2 regions of the Pseudomonas sp. MM211 genome follow, and region 2 is predicted to be linked to the other one. Evidence: predicted binding sites of a transcription regulator. Region 2 holds the regulator's gene; the other holds the start of a gene.
What was found. The regulator sigma-54, encoded in region 2, starts transcription at its own class of promoters, with help from an activator protein. The targets are predictions, from matches to a motif close to ANTGGCATNNANNTTGCTNT.

Region 1 (7,552 bases), 250 kb from region 2:
CAGCTTGTTGGAGCCGAGCATGCGATCGACCAGGTTACGCAGGCGATCCGACTCTTCGATGATGACGTTGGTGTAATCCTTGAGGCTTTCTTCCGGCAGCTCGCGGGCCAGCAACTGGGCCGCGCCGCGAATGCCGCCAAGCGGATTCTTGATCTCGTGGGCCAGGCCGCGTACCAGCAGTTTGGTGGTCTCCTGCTTGGAGAGCTGGGCCTCTTCCTTGGTGATGCGTAGCAGGCGATCACGCGGATGCACTTCGAGCAGCAACATGGTTTCGCCGCGGCTGAGCACTGGCGTGACGGCGTAGTCGACGGTCAGGCTCTGCCCGGTCTGGGTGGTCAGCAGCGCCTCGCGCTTGTTGAATGGGTGCGCTTCGGCGACCGCCTGGCGCAGAGCGCCCAGGGCCTCACGGGTTTCGGTGAACAGCTCGCTGATGAACTGGCCATGGCTGCGTTGACCGCTGACGGCCAGAAGCATTTCCGCAGCAGGGTTCATGTATTCCAGGCGCAGGTCGGCATTGAGCAGCAACGTGGCTGTGGTCAGATTGTCGAGCAGCAGGCGATGCAGGGCTTCATTGATTATCATCGGGCAAGCTCCAAGGGCTTGGCCTCAGCGCATCCGCCAACAGGGGATGTCTGGACAAGGCGATGGCCGTTGTCTGGCAACGTGGCGCAGCTTGGCGTGTCTCGTTGCGGGTGTGGGCCAGCCAAAAGTCGTTCCTCGTGCGGTTTGCAGCAGAAGGGCCGGTTGGGTATGGCGGGCGAGGCGCACCTCGGGCCATCCGGCAGTGCGAGAGAAAATGCAAGAAGCAAACCAAAGCCCCCTAAAGACGCGCGCAAAGGCGCAATGGGCCGGATTTGGCAACTTTTCGGCGCAACGATGAAAATCGTTGTGTGCCAATTTGGGACGAGTATAGAAATCGGTGCGTCGCAGTGCACTTTTTTGGTGCTAACTGCTTTGTAACGAGGCGCGTGCGTGGCGAGTGAGTTTTGGCGCTGCCCAACTGCAGCGCTTTGTTCAGGCGGGAGAATTACAGGAAGGGGAGGATGCTGATGATGCCCTTGTCTTCTTCCTTGGGCTTGTCCTTGAGCGGGCATTCCGGGCGTACGCCGTAATCGTCCTTTTCACAGGGGCGAACCTTGCGCTTCTGGGCCAGAGAAACACGCTTCATGTGGAAGGGCTGGCTGGGCGTGCGCTCGACGATGATGCCGCCCTCGGTGATGATTTCTACGGCAATCTGGTGGGTGCCACGGTCGACGTCTTCCAGCGGGAACACCGGGCTGCGCCCGGCGCTTCCGGCTGGCTGGCCGTCCAGCAGCAGGCGGTAGCTGTGTCCTGGATGCAGGGCTGGTTCACTGTTGACGGTGACGATCAGGTTGCCAGCGTTGTCGTTGATGGTCGCATCCGGTTGCGGAATGGTGATTCTCAGCAGTTCATAGCTGAGTACTGGCAGCGGCGGCGTAGCAGGTGTGGTCGGCGCAACGCTACGCGCTTGCGGTGGCTCGATACGGTTGGAGGGCGCCATCTGCACTTGCTGGGCATTGCCGTCTCGCGGTTTGTCGGTGAACACACGGTTACCCTCGGCATCCACATAGGTGTAAACCTGGGCGAAGCCGGGCAGGGCGATCAGCAGAAGACCGAAAAGCAGGGCGCGCATGTTGATCACTTACCTCGGGCCGGGCTGTTGGTGCTGACGCGTTGCACCGTGAAGGTGCGTGTTTCGCTCTGCTGGACGATCTGCTCGCCCTGCATGACGGCAACGGCCAGGCTGTGTTCGCCGCGATCAATTTCGTTCAGTTGCAGGCGTGGCACGTTGCTACGCGGGCCGTAGGGTTTCCCATCCAGTATCAGCTGCAGGCTATGGCCTGGGCCCAGGCGTGGCTCGATGGTAACGCCGACCGAGAAGGTGCCGTTGTTGGCGCGCATCGCTTCATCGTTGGGCAGGTCGCGTAACGCCAGCATCTGATAAGGGTTTTGCGGCATCTCGCTCAGTCTGGGCGTGGTGGGCTGCGCAGGCGCCGCTGTCGGCCCCGTGGTATTGATCGGCTTCAGCTCGATACTCTCGGCCTTGGTGCCCTCGGGAGGCTGATTGGTGAACACCGTGTTGCCGTTGGCATCGGTGTACTTGTAGATCTGTGCGCTGACCGGCAGGGCCAGTATCAGCAACAGGCAAGCGAGCGTACGGCGCATTGGGCCGGTCTCCGATCTGGATGATGTGAGTAGCCTTGCACTGCGGCGACGTGCTGGCAAGCATGCTGCTTCGAGGATTTGCACTTGCCCATGAAATGGAGGGCATAAAAAAACCTCCCCGGCAAAACCGGAGAGGTTTTTCGTCACGCTGCTAGGCGCAGCGAGGCTGGCTTAGACGCTGTAGTACAGGTCGTATTCCAGCGGGTGCACGAAGGTGCGCACTTTGATTTCTTCTTCCGATTTCAGCTCGATGTAGGCATCGATGAAGTCGTCGGAGAACACGCCGCCCTTGGTCAGGAACGCACGGCCCTTGTCCAGCTCTTCCAGGGCTTCTTTCAGGCTGCCGCAAACCTGCGGGATCAGCTTGCCTTCTTCCGGCGGCAGGTCGTACAGGTTCTTGTCCGCAGCGTCGCCAGGGTGGATCTTGTTCTGGATGCCGTCCAGGCCGGCCATCAGCAGAGCTGCGAAGGCCAGGTAGGGGTTGGCAGCCGGATCCGGGAAGCGAGCTTCGATGCGGCGGGCTTTCGGGCTGGAAACGTACGGGATACGGATCGAGGCGGAACGGTTACGAGCCGAGTAGGCCAGCATGACCGGCGCTTCGAAGCCTGGAACCAGACGCTTGTAGGAGTTGGTCGACGGGTTGGTGAAGCCGTTCAGGGCCTTACCGTGTTTGATGATGCCGCCGATGAAGTACAGAGCGGTTTCGGACAGACCGGCATAGCCTTCACCCGCGAAGGTGTTCTTGCCGTCTTTGGAAACCGAGATGTGTACGTGCATGCCCGAGCCGTTGTCGCCATACAGCGGCTTCGGCATGAAGGTAGCGGTTTTGCCGTAGGCATCGGCCACGTTGTGCACGCAGTACTTCAGGGTCTGAGTTTCGTCAGCCTTGGCTACCAGGGTGTTGAACTTCACGCCGATTTCGTTCTGACCGGCAGTCGCCACTTCGTGGTGGTGAACTTCGATGACCAGGCCCATTTCTTCCATGGCATTACACATGGCAGTACGGATTTCGTGGTCGTGGTCGCACGGCGGAACTGGGAAGTAACCACCTTTAACGGCTGGGCGGTGGCCCTTGTTGCCGCCTTCGATGTCGGCGTCGGTGTTCCAGGAGCCTTGTTCGGAGTAGATCTTGAACATGGACCCAGAGATGTCGGACTTGAACTTCACTTCGTCGAAGATGAAGAACTCTGGCTCCGGGCCAACGAATACGGTGTCACCGATACCGGTGGTCTTCAGGTATTCCTCGGCGCGACGAGCGATGGAGCGCGGGTCACGATCGTAGCCTTGCATGGTGCTCGGCTCGATGATGTCGCAGACCAGGATAAGGGTCGGCTCTTCGGTGAACGGATCGAGAACGGCAGTGCTGTCGTCTGGCAGCAGGATCATGTCGGAGGCTTCGATGCCTTTCCAGCCATGAATGGAGGAACCGTCGAACATCTTGCCGACTTCGAAGAATTCGTCGTCCAGGGCATCACGGGCCGGCATGGTCACGTGGTGCTGCTTGCCCTTGGTGTCGGTGAAGCGCAGGTCAACCCACTTCACGTCGTGTTCTTTGATTAGTTGAACAGCCTTAGACATGTTGTCCTCCAGGTGGATAGGGTCTTCTATTAACCCTTCTTTGAGTTCGTGACGCCGGGCAAGATGGTCTGCCAGGACACCCTGCCTCACAAGGGAGCAATTTGCATGCCAGTGCCCCGTGATGGGCTTATGCCCTGAAAACCAGCGCTGGCGCGGGTATCCTTGCATCGACGGAGTGTGAGAAGGCTCCTTATTGGTGCGATAAAATAAGATGGCGCACTTCTTTGGTGCGAGCCAGGAATGTTTTAGGATTTTTGATCAAAGCTTGAGCAATTTCCGCTATAATCCGCGCCCCTGTTTTTCAGGCACTGGTGCCCGACATTTGCTCCCATGAAATTGATCGTCAAAGTCTTTCCGGAAATCACCATCAAGAGCCCGCCGGTTCGTAAGAACTTCATCCGGCAGTTGGCCAAGAACATCCGTGCAGTCACGCGTGATCTCGATCCGCAACTGCAGGTGACCGGTGTCTGGGACAATCTGGAAGTGAAGACCGAGGTCACCGAGGCCAAGCTTCTGCACGAGCTCGTGGAGCGCCTGAGCTGCGTGCCGGGCATCGTGCATTTTCTGCAGATCGACGAATACCCGCTGGGCGACTTCGACGATATCGTCGAAAAGTGCAAGCTTCATTACGGTGACCTGTTGCCGGGCAAGATCTTTTCGGTGCGCTGCAAGCGCGGTGGCCGGCATTCTTTCTCCTCTATCGATGTCGAGCGTCATGTCGGCAGCCAGTTGCGCCAGCAATGCGGCGCTGCGGGTATCGATCTGAAGAAGCCCGAGGTCGAGGTGCGCATCGAGATCCGCGATCAGCGCCTGTTCGTCATTCATCATCAGCATCCGGGCATGGGCGGTTATCCGCTGGGCTCGCTGGAGCAGACTCTGGTGCTGATGTCCGGTGGTTTCGACTCCACCGTCGCCGCCTACCAGATCATGCGTCGCGGCCTGATGACCCATTTCTGTTTCTTCAATCTCGGTGGTCGTGCCCACGAACTGGGTGTGATGGAAGTCGCCCATTATCTGTGGCAGAAGTACGGTCGCTCGCAGCGCGTGCTGTTTATCAGCGTGCCGTTCGAGGAAGTGCTCGGCGAGATTCTCGGCAAGGTCGACAACAGCTACATGGGTGTGACCCTCAAGCGTATGATGCTGCGCGTCGCCAGCCGACTGGCCGACCGCCTGCAGATCGATGCGCTGGTCACCGGTGAAGCGATCAGCCAGGTATCCAGCCAGACCCTGCCAAACCTCTCGGTGATCGATTCGGTTACTGACAAGCTGGTGCTGCGTCCCCTGATCGCCAGCCACAAGCAGGACATCATCGACACCGCCGAGGCCATCGGTACTGCCGAGTTCGCCCGGCACATGCCTGAGTACTGCGGCGTGATCTCGGTGAACCCGACCACCAAGGCAAAGCCGCATCGCGTCGTCCATGAAGAGCAACAGTTCGACATGGCGGTGCTTGAGCGCGCGCTGGAGCGGGCACGCCTGCTGCCGATAGATCGGGTGATCGAAGAGCTGGGCCAGGATATTCAGGTCGAGGAGCTGGCCGAGGCACTGCCCAGCCATGTGGTCATCGATATTCGTCATCCCGATCTGGTCGAGGATGAGCCGCTGCAACTGCCTGGCGTCGACGTGCAGGCCATGCCGTTCTATGCACTGAACAACCGTTTCAAGGAGCTGGATGCGAGCCGCCAGTACCTCCTTTACTGCGACAAGGGCGTGATGAGCCGCTTGCATGCTCATCACCTGCTGAGCGAGGGACATGCCAATGTGCGCGTTTATCGTCCGGCATAAAACGCCTGGGCTGAATGGCGGCAGTATCCGCCACCGACCTCCCGACCCGATTCGCGGCGGCATTGTCGCCACACATTGTTAACGTTCTGCCTTTATCCTTAATCCCGATTTTTCGCGTTGGGCCGCTGAATGCAACTGCTGGGTAGCCCGACCCAACCTACGAGACCACTACTGTGATCGAGAATCTACGCAACATCGCCATCATTGCCCACGTTGACCATGGCAAAACCACCCTGGTCGACAAGCTCCTGCGTCAGTCCGGCACCCTGGAGCGCAACGAGCTCAACGACGAGCGCGTGATGGACAGCAACGACCAGGAAAAAGAGCGTGGCATTACCATTCTCGCGAAGAACACCGCGATCAACTGGAACGGCTACCACATCAACATCGTCGACACCCCCGGCCACGCCGACTTCGGCGGTGAAGTAGAACGCGTGATGTCGATGGTCGACTCCGTACTGCTGCTGGTCGATGCTCAAGACGGCCCGATGCCGCAAACCCGCTTCGTGACCAAGAAGGCTTTCGAAGCTGGCCTGCGTCCGATCGTGGTCATCAACAAGGTCGACCGCCCAGGCGCGCGTCCAGACTGGGTTCTGGATCAGATCTTCGACCTGTTCGACAACCTCGGTGCCACCGAAGAACAGCTGGACTTCAAAGTCGTCTACGCCTCGGCCCTGAACGGCATCGCCGGTCTCGACCACACCGAGATGGCTGAAGACATGGCCCCGCTGTACCAGTCGATCGTCGACAACGTACCTGCGCCAAAAGTTGACCGTGACGGCCCGTTCCAGATGCAAATCTCGGCACTGGACTACAACAGCTTCCTCGGCATCATCGGTGTAGGCCGTATCGCCCGTGGCCGCGTCAAGCCGAACACTCCGGTAGTCGCCATCGACGCCGACGGCAAACGCCGCAATGGTCGTATCCTCAAGCTGATGGGTCACCACGGCCTGCACCGCGTTGACGTCGAAGAAGCCTCTGCCGGTGACATCGTGTGCATCAGCGGTATGGATCAGCTGTTCATCTCCGACACCCTGTGCGACATCAACAATGTCGAAGCGATGAAGCCGCTGACCGTCGACGAGCCGACCGTTTCCATGACCTTCCAGGTCAACGATTCGCCGTTCTGCGGTAAAGAAGGCAAGTTCGTCACCAGCCGTAACATCAAGGAGCGTCTGGACAAGGAGCTGCTGTACAACGTTGCTCTGCGCGTTGAAGAAGGCGACTCGGCTGACAAGTTCAAGGTCTCTGGCCGTGGTGAGCTGCACCTGTCGGTACTGATCGAAAACATGCGTCGCGAAGGTTTCGAAATGGGCGTTGGTCGTCCGGAAGTGATCATTCGCGAAGTGGGCGGCGTCAAGCAGGAGCCGTTCGAGAACGTCACCATCGACATCCCTGAAGAAGCTCAGGGCAAGGTCATGGAAGAGATGGGCCTGCGTAAGGGTGACCTAAGCAACATGGTGCCGGATGGCAAGGGCCGTGTACGCCTGGAATACAACATCCCGGCGCGTGGTCTGATCGGTTTCCGTAACCAGTTCCTGACCCTGACCAACGGTGCTGGCATCCTGACCTCGATCTTCGACCGTTACGACGTGATGAAGTCGGGCCACATGTCTGGCCGTCAGAACGGCGTACTGGTGTCGATCGATACCGGCAAGGCACTGACCTACTCCCTGGAAACCCTGCAGGCGCGCGGCAAGCTGTTCGTCGAGCACGGCCAGGAAATCTACAACGGTCAGATCGTCGGCCTGAACAGCCGCGACAACGACCTGGGCGTCAACCCAACCAAAGGCAAGAAGCTCGACAACATGCGTGCTTCGGGTAAAGACGAAACCATCGCCCTGGTTCCGCCGGTTCGCTTCACCCTGGAACAGGCTCTGGAATTCATCCAGGACGACGAGCTGTGCGAAGTGACCCCTAAGTCGATCCGTCTTCGCAAGAAGATCCTCGACGAAGGCGAGCGTACCCGCGCTGCCAAGAAAGCCAAGAACTGATCCAGTTC
Region 2 (7,552 bases):
CCCGGTGGATGTGTTCCAGACTGGCTCCGGCACCAGCTCCAATATGAATGCCAATGAAGTGATCGCCACCCTGGCCACCGGCATTCTCGGCGAGCCGGTGAACCCCAACGATCACGTCAACTGCGGTCAGAGCAGCAACGACATCATCCCCACCACCATCCATGTCAGTGCCGCCATCGAAGTCAGCGAGAATCTGCTGCCAGCGCTTGGTCACCTGCTCAAGGTGCTCTGCGAGAAGTCCCTCGAGGTGCAACCCTTCGTGAAGACTGGCCGCACGCACCTGATGGATGCCATGCCGGTGCGCATGAGCCAGGTACTCGATGGCTGGGCGCAGCAGATCCAGGGCAACATCCAGTTGCTCACCAGCCTGCTGCCGGCGCTCCAGGCACTGGCCCAAGGTGGTACTGCGGTCGGTACCGGCATCAACGCACATCCGCGATTTTCCGAACTATTCTGTCAGGAGCTCAATGCACTGACAGGGCGGCAATTCACCCCGGGCACCAACTTTTTCGCGCTGATCGGCTCTCAAGACACTGCGGTGGCGCTTTCCGGGCAACTGAAGACCACGGCAGTGTCGTTGATGAAGATCGCCAACGATCTGCGCTGGATGAACTCCGGCCCGCTGGCCGGCCTCAGTGAGATCGAACTCGAAGCGCTGCAACCTGGTTCCTCGATCATGCCGGGCAAGGTCAATCCGGTGATCCCGGAAGCCACTGCCATGGTCGCGGCTCAGGTCATCGGCAATGACACCAGCATTGCGGTGGCGGGGCAGTCCGGCAATTTTGAGCTGAACGTGATGCTGCCGGTGATCGCTCACAATCTGCTCGGCAGCATCGAGTTGCTGGCCAACGCCAGCCGTCTGCTGGCGGATCGTGCCATCGCCAGCTTCAAGGTCAACGAGCCGAAGCTCAAGGAAGCACTGGGCCGCAACCCGATTCTGGTGACGGCGCTGAACCCGCTGATTGGTTATCAGAAGGCTGCGGAAATCGCCAAGAAGGCGTATCGCGAAGGTCGGCCGATCATCGACGTGGCCGAGGAAATGACCGATCTGGGACGTGCCGAACTGGAGCAGTTGCTCAACCCGGAACGCCTTACCGAAGGTGGTCTGTAACCGTTGAAACCGCCGCGCAGGTCATGTGCCTGCGCATTTTCGCCTCAGGGCGAGGAGGCAATCCCATGGAGCAGTGGAAGCGACTCATCCAGGCCGGTAACCGCTACTTCGCCGAAGGTTCCTGGGTCGAGGCGCGGGAGCAGTATCTGCAGGCGCTGGCGCTTGCCCAGGTACTGTTCGAGCGCTGGCGGGATGCCGATGCTGCGGTGGCGGCTTTCGTCGTTTCTCAGCACAACCTGGCCGATCTGCAACTGATGATCGGTCATCCGGAAGAGTCCGCCGAGCACCTCTGTGCCTGCCATGAACACCTGCTGCGCTGCATGGGCAGTGAGCACCTGTCGCCGTCTTTGCGCCAGGCTGCGCTCAATCACAGCGGCCGAACCTACACCAGTCTGTTGAACTTTGTCGCCGAGCACGGGGCCTACCCCCGTACGGATCGATTGTTGGGCGCTCATGCGCCTGGCGATGCTTCACCGGCAGAACGCCCAGCGTCTGTCGTTCGTCAGTACCATTAGAAGGAGTGAAACCATGCCGTATAGCCTGCCTGCTCTGCCTTACGCCTACGATGCCCTGGAACCGCACATCGATGCGCAAACCATGGAAATCCATCACAGCAAGCACCACCAGACCTACGTCAACAACCTCAATGCCGCTCTGGAAGGCAACTCGCTTGGCGAGCTGCCGGTCGAAGAGCTGCTCACTCGCCTCAAGGAAGTGCCGGAAGACAAGCGCGGTGCGGTGATCAACAACGGTGGTGGGCATGCCAACCATTCGCTGTTCTGGACCGTGATGAGCACCAGTGGCGGTGGTGAGCCCCAAGGTGAGTTGAAAGCCGCCATCGACAGCCAGCTGGGTGGCCTGGAGGCTTTCAAGGAAGCCTTCACCAAAGCCGCACTTACCCGCTTCGGCAGCGGCTGGGCCTGGCTCAGCGTAACGCCACAGAAGAAGCTGGTGGTTGAAAGCACCGGCAACCAGGACAGCCCGTTGATGAACGGTAATACGCCGATTCTGGGTCTGGACGTGTGGGAGCATGCCTACTACCTGCGCTACCAGAACCGTCGCCCCGAATACATCGGTGCGTTTTACAACGTCGTCGATTGGGCCGAAGTAGCGCGTCGCTATCAGGCCGCTCTGGCTTGATTGCATGCCTATGAGCCGGCATCGAGTGTACGCATGAGCCCACTGCACGAGTTGATCGCGGTCAATGGCCGTTCCTTTCGCTATGCATTGGGACTGATGCTGCTCGTCGTCGGCGGCACCATCCTTGCCATCAAGGTCTGGAGTGGTTTGCAGAGCCGGCTTTCGCCGGCTCTGTGGTATGCCTGGCAAGGCGGCATGCTGTGTGCTCTTGGCACAGCCCTGGGCGCCTTGCCAGTTATTTTCATGCGCAGCATTTCGGCACGTTCTTACACGGCCATGCTGGGTTTCGGTGGGGGCATGATGCTCGCTGCCAGTCTTTTTTCACTACTCCCGCCAGCTTTTCAGCTGACTCACGAGCAGAGCCTGACCGCTAGTCAGGGCTCGCTGCTGGTCGCCGCGGGAGTGGTGCTCGGTGCTGGTGCCTTATGGGCGCTGGGCCACTGGTTGTCTCGTACATCGCGAGCGAGCCTGCGGGCAGATCAGGGCGTCGGCTTGAGCGTCTGGCTGTTCGTTATCGCCATCGTTCTGCACAACGTGCCGGAAGGAATGGCGGTCGGTGTGGCGGCCGCGGCCAATCTGTCGAATGCCGATGGATTGGCGCTGGGGATTGCGTTGCAGGACGTGCCCGAGGGGCTGATTATCGCCCTGGTGCTGGCGGGGGCGGGAATGTCGCGATGGAAGGCGGTTTTCTGCGGCGCCGCCTCCGGGTTGGTCGAGCCGATGTTCGCGCTGCTTTCGGCCTGGTTGGTCGGCGTGTCGTTGCAGTTGCTGCCCTGGGGGCTGGCGATCGCGGCGGGGGCAATGCTCTTGGTGGTGATACGCGAGATCATTCCCAAGCTGTATCGACGCAGTGACATGCCACCGGCCGTACTGGGTTTTGCGTCGGGGTTCGTGCTGATGTTGGCTGTGGGCAATGCCCTGAACGTCTGAGGGCGATCACTCGCCTTCGTCGAAGTAGTTATTGATCAGGTCAATCAGCGCCTGCAGTGCTTCCTCTTCCCGCTCGCCCTCGGTCGCCAGATGCACGATGGTGCCCTTGCCGGCGGCGAGCATCATCACCGCCATGATGCTCTTGCCATCTACCAGGCTCTCGACGCTGCGCCCGATTCTCACCTGGCAGGGAAAACGCCCTGCGACCCCGACGAACTTGGCGGCCGCACGCGCGTGCAGGCCGAGTTTGTTGATGATGGTGATTTCACAGGCGGGCATCGCGGCAATTCCTTAACTGAGGTCGCGGTGGCGGATCTGAACGTTCTTCAGCAGCGGTTTGAGGGCATGCCCCAGGCGGTTGGCTAGGTACACCGAACGATGATGGCCGCCGGTGCAGCCAATCGCAACGGTGACGTAGGAGCGGTTGCTGGCGGCGAAGCGCGGCAGCCATTTGTGCAGGTAGGTGAAGATGTCCTGGTACATGTCCTGGACGTCCTCTTGGGCGGCCAGGTATTCCTCTACGGGCTGTTCGAGGCCGGTGAAGTCACGCAGTTCAGGCTTCCAGTAGGGGTTGGGCAGGCAGCGTACGTCGAACACCAGGTCTGCATCCACCGGCATTCCCCGTTTAAAACCGAAGGATTCGATCAGATAGGCAGTGCCCGGCTCCGGCTGGTTGAGCAGGCGCAGCTTGAGGGTGTCGCGCAACTGATAAAGATTCAGGTGAGTGGTGTCGATCTTCAGGTCGGCACGGTCGATGATCGGGCTGAGCAGTTTGGTCTCGTCGACCATGGCTTCGGCCAGCGAGCGCTGGTCGTTGGTCAGCGGGTGACGTCTGCGCGTCTCCGAAAAGCGCTTGAGCAGGGTTTCTTCGCTGGCATCCAGATACAGGACATCGCAACGGATGTTGCGGCCGCGCACTTCATCAAGCAGTTCGGAAAAGCGCTTGAGCTGGCTAGGCAGGTTGCGTGCGTCTATCGACACCGCCACTTGCGGGTGCAATAGCTCGGTATGCAACAACGCCCGTTCGGCCAGCTCGGGAAGCAGGCCGGCAGGCAGGTTGTCGATGCAATAGAAACCGTTGTCCTCGAGCACGTCGAGAGCGGTGCTCTTGCCTGAGCCGGAACGGCCGCTGACGATAATCAGGCGCATGGGCTCATCCTGTGTAGGGCTATTGGCCGTTCTGCACGTTCACTACGGTCTGGTACAGCGACTCACTGTCTTGAGCCTGGCGCAGTCGCTCGCGAACGTCCTCGCGGTCGAACATGCTGGCGATCTGGCGCAGCAGTTCCAGGTGCTCATCGGTCGCCGCTTCGGGCACCAGCAGCACGAACAGCAGATCGACGGGCGCGCCGTCGATAGCGTCGAAGTCGACCGCAGCATCGAGTTTCAGCAGTGCACTGATCGGTGAGCTGCAGCCGGGCAGGCGGCAGTGAGGGATGGCGATGCCATTACCAAAACCGGTCGAGCCGAGCTTTTCACGGGCAATCAGGCTTGCATAGATGGTCTGGCCATCGAGATCGGGCAAGTCGCGCGCGATCACGGCAGCAATCTGTTCGAGTACACGCTTTTTACTGCCACCCGGCACGTTCACGAGGGAACGGCCGGGGGTCAGGATATTTTCAAGTCGGATCATAGGAGAAGGACGAGGTCAGCGGGCCATTGCGCCCTGCTGGCGGTCGAGCTGTTTTTCCTTGTGCTTGATGAGTTGGCGGTCGAGTTTGTCGGTCAGTAGATCGATTGCAGCGTACATGTCTTCATGCTCGGCATTGGCCACCACTTCGCCTCCGGCGATATGCAAGGTAGCTTCGACTTTCTGCTTGAGCTTCTCGACCTCCAGGATGACCTGCACGTTGGTGATCTTGTCGAAGTGCCGCTCGAGACGTCCGAGCTTTTCTTCGATGTAGCTGCGTAGTGCGTCTGTCACATCCAGCTGGTGTCCACTGATGTTGACTTGCATACCGCTTCTCCTTGTTGCCGTGTGTGAGTGGCAGGCGTTGGGCCTGCCGCAGGAACACTGGGGCATATTGCTACAAGGGCACCTTACATCAGCCGTTTGCGTTCGCTCGAAGGCGCTATACCGAGCGATTCACGGTACTTGGCGACTGTGCGGCGCGCCACTTGAATGCCCTGTGCTTCCAGTAAACCAGCGATCTTGCTATCGCTCAATGGCTTTTTCGCATTTTCCGCAGCGACCAGTTTTTTGATGATCGCGCGAATCGCGGTGGAGGAACATTCGCCGCCTTCGGAGGTGCTGACGTGGCTGGAGAAGAAGTATTTCAGCTCGTAAATGCCACGCGGTGTATGCATGTATTTCTGGGTGGTGACTCGTGAGATGGTCGACTCGTGCATGCCTACTGCTTCCGCGATGTCATGCAGCACCAGCGGCTTCATGGCTTCGTCGCCGTAGTCGAGGAAGCCGCGCTGGTGCTCGACGATCTGCGTCGCGACCTTCATCAGGGTCTCGTTGCGGCTCTGCAGGCTCTTGATGAACCAGCGCGCTTCCTGCAACTGATTGCGCATGAAGGTGTTGTCGGCGCTGGAGTCGGCACGTTTCACGAAGCCTGCGTACTGTGCGTTGACGCGCAGGCGCGGCATGGCTTCCTGGTTGAGCTCTACCAGCCAGCGATCGTTGTGCTTGCGCACGATCACGTCAGGCACCACGTACTCGGGCTCGCTTGATTCGATCTGCGAGCCAGGGCGCGGGTTGAGGCTTTGAATCAGCTCGATGACCGGGCGCAGCTCGTCTTCCTTGAGCTTCATGCGGCGCATCAACTGGCTGTAGTCGCGGCTGCCGAGCAGGTCGAGATAATCGCCAGTGAGGCGCAGGGCCTCGCTCAACCAGGGCGTGTTGGCCGGCAGCTGGCGCAGTTGCAGTAGCAGGCATTCACGCAGGTCACGGGCGGCGATGCCGGACGGTTCGAACTGCTGGATGCGGTGCAGCACGGCTTCGACTTCATCGAGCTCGACATCGAGTTCTGGGTCGAAGGCGTCGGTGATTTCTTCGAGGGTTTCTTCGAGGTAGCCCTGACCGTTGATGCAGTCGATCAGGGTGACGGCGATCAGGCGATCCTTGTCGGACATCGGTGCCAGATTGAGCTGCCAGAGCATGTGGCTCTGCAGGCTTTCGCCAGCGGAGGTGCGAGTGGTGAAGTCCCATTCGTCATCATCATTGCTCGGCAGGCTGCTGGCGCTGGTCTGGTAGACGTCTTCCCAAGCGGTGTCGACCGGCAGCTCGCTGGGGATACGCTCGCCCCAATCGCCTTCTTCAAGGTTATCGACGGTCTGGGTGTTTTCCTGGAAAGTCGGCTCCTGAAATTTCTCTTCCTGGGCGGCCGCGGTGGGTGCACTTTCCGCGCCGTCGGCCATGGGATCCGAATTGTCGAAGTCGTCGCCTTCTTCCTGACGCTCGAGCATCGGGTTTGACTCCAGTGCCTCCTGGATCTCCTGTTGCAGATCCAGAGTCGACAGTTGGAGCAGGCGAATGGCTTGTTGCAGCTGCGGTGTCATCGTCAGCTGCTGGCCCATTTTCAGGACTAGCGATGGTTTCATTGCAGACCTTATCTGGCGTCTGTGCGCGATCCACGACAGGGCGCCAAAGCGCCACTAGGAAGCAAATTATATGCCTGAACCCGAGTGTTTTGCCTAGAGCCCGTTACCATTTCATTACGACCATGTCGTGGGGTAACAGGCTCTCAGGGGTACTCATCGGCGGGAAATCCGTTACAGGCGGAATTCGTGGCCCAGGTAAACTTCCTTAACCACCTGGTTGGCCAGGATCGCAGCGGAGTCACCCTCGGCGATCAGTTGGCCGTCGCTGACGATATAGGCGGTTTCGCAGATATCCAGGGTTTCGCGCACGTTGTGGTCGGTGATCAGCACGCCAATGCCTTTGGCCTTGAGGTGGTGAATGATTTGCTTGATGTCACCGACCGAGATCGGGTCGACGCCGGCGAAGGGCTCATCGAGAAGGATGAATTTCGGCGAAGTGGCGAGGGCGCGGGCGATCTCCACGCGGCGACGCTCACCACCCGAGAGGCTCATGCCCAGGTTGTCGCGGATGTGCGTTATGTGGAATTCCTGCAACAGACCTTCCAGCTCCTGCAGACGCTGCGCGCGGTTGAGATCCTTGCGTGTTTCCAGGATCGCCATGATGTTGTCGGAGACACTCAGCTTGCGAAAGATCGAGGCTTCCTGAGGCAGGTAGCCGATCCCGGCGCGAGCACGGCCATGCATGGGCTGGTGGCTGACGTCGAGATCGTCGATCAGTACGCGACCCTGATCGGCCTGAACCAAGCCGACGATCATGTAGAAACAGGTGGTCTTGCCGGCGCCGTTGGGGCCGAGCAGGCCAACAATCTGGCCGCTTTCGAT

Region 1: the regulator sigma-54 is predicted to act here: its motif matches at 3,859-3,878, upstream of glnA (glutamate--ammonia ligase).

What each region holds. Positions count from the first base shown of each region.
Region 1 covers NZ_CP081942.1:300,158-307,709, reverse strand. The annotation lists gene glnL (nitrogen regulation protein NR(II)) at 1-582, opposite strand, end outside; gene K5Q02_RS01360 (DUF4124 domain-containing protein) at 1,028-1,654, opposite strand; gene K5Q02_RS01355 (DUF4124 domain-containing protein) at 1,660-2,187, opposite strand; gene glnA (glutamate--ammonia ligase) at 2,359-3,765, opposite strand; gene thiI (tRNA uracil 4-sulfurtransferase ThiI) at 4,096-5,550, shown strand; gene typA (translational GTPase TypA) at 5,724-7,544, shown strand.
Region 2 covers NZ_CP081942.1:47,676-55,227, reverse strand. The annotation lists gene K5Q02_RS00280 (class II fumarate hydratase) at 1-1,111, shown strand, start outside; gene K5Q02_RS00275 (hypothetical protein) at 1,177-1,626, shown strand; gene K5Q02_RS00270 (superoxide dismutase) at 1,640-2,251, shown strand; gene K5Q02_RS00265 (ZIP family metal transporter) at 2,285-3,181, shown strand; gene K5Q02_RS00260 (HPr family phosphocarrier protein) at 3,188-3,460, opposite strand; gene rapZ (RNase adapter RapZ) at 3,473-4,330, opposite strand; gene ptsN (PTS IIA-like nitrogen regulatory protein PtsN) at 4,350-4,814, opposite strand; gene hpf (ribosome hibernation-promoting factor, HPF/YfiA family) at 4,830-5,138, opposite strand; gene K5Q02_RS00240 (RNA polymerase factor sigma-54) at 5,222-6,730, opposite strand; gene lptB (LPS export ABC transporter ATP-binding protein) at 6,902-7,552, opposite strand, start outside.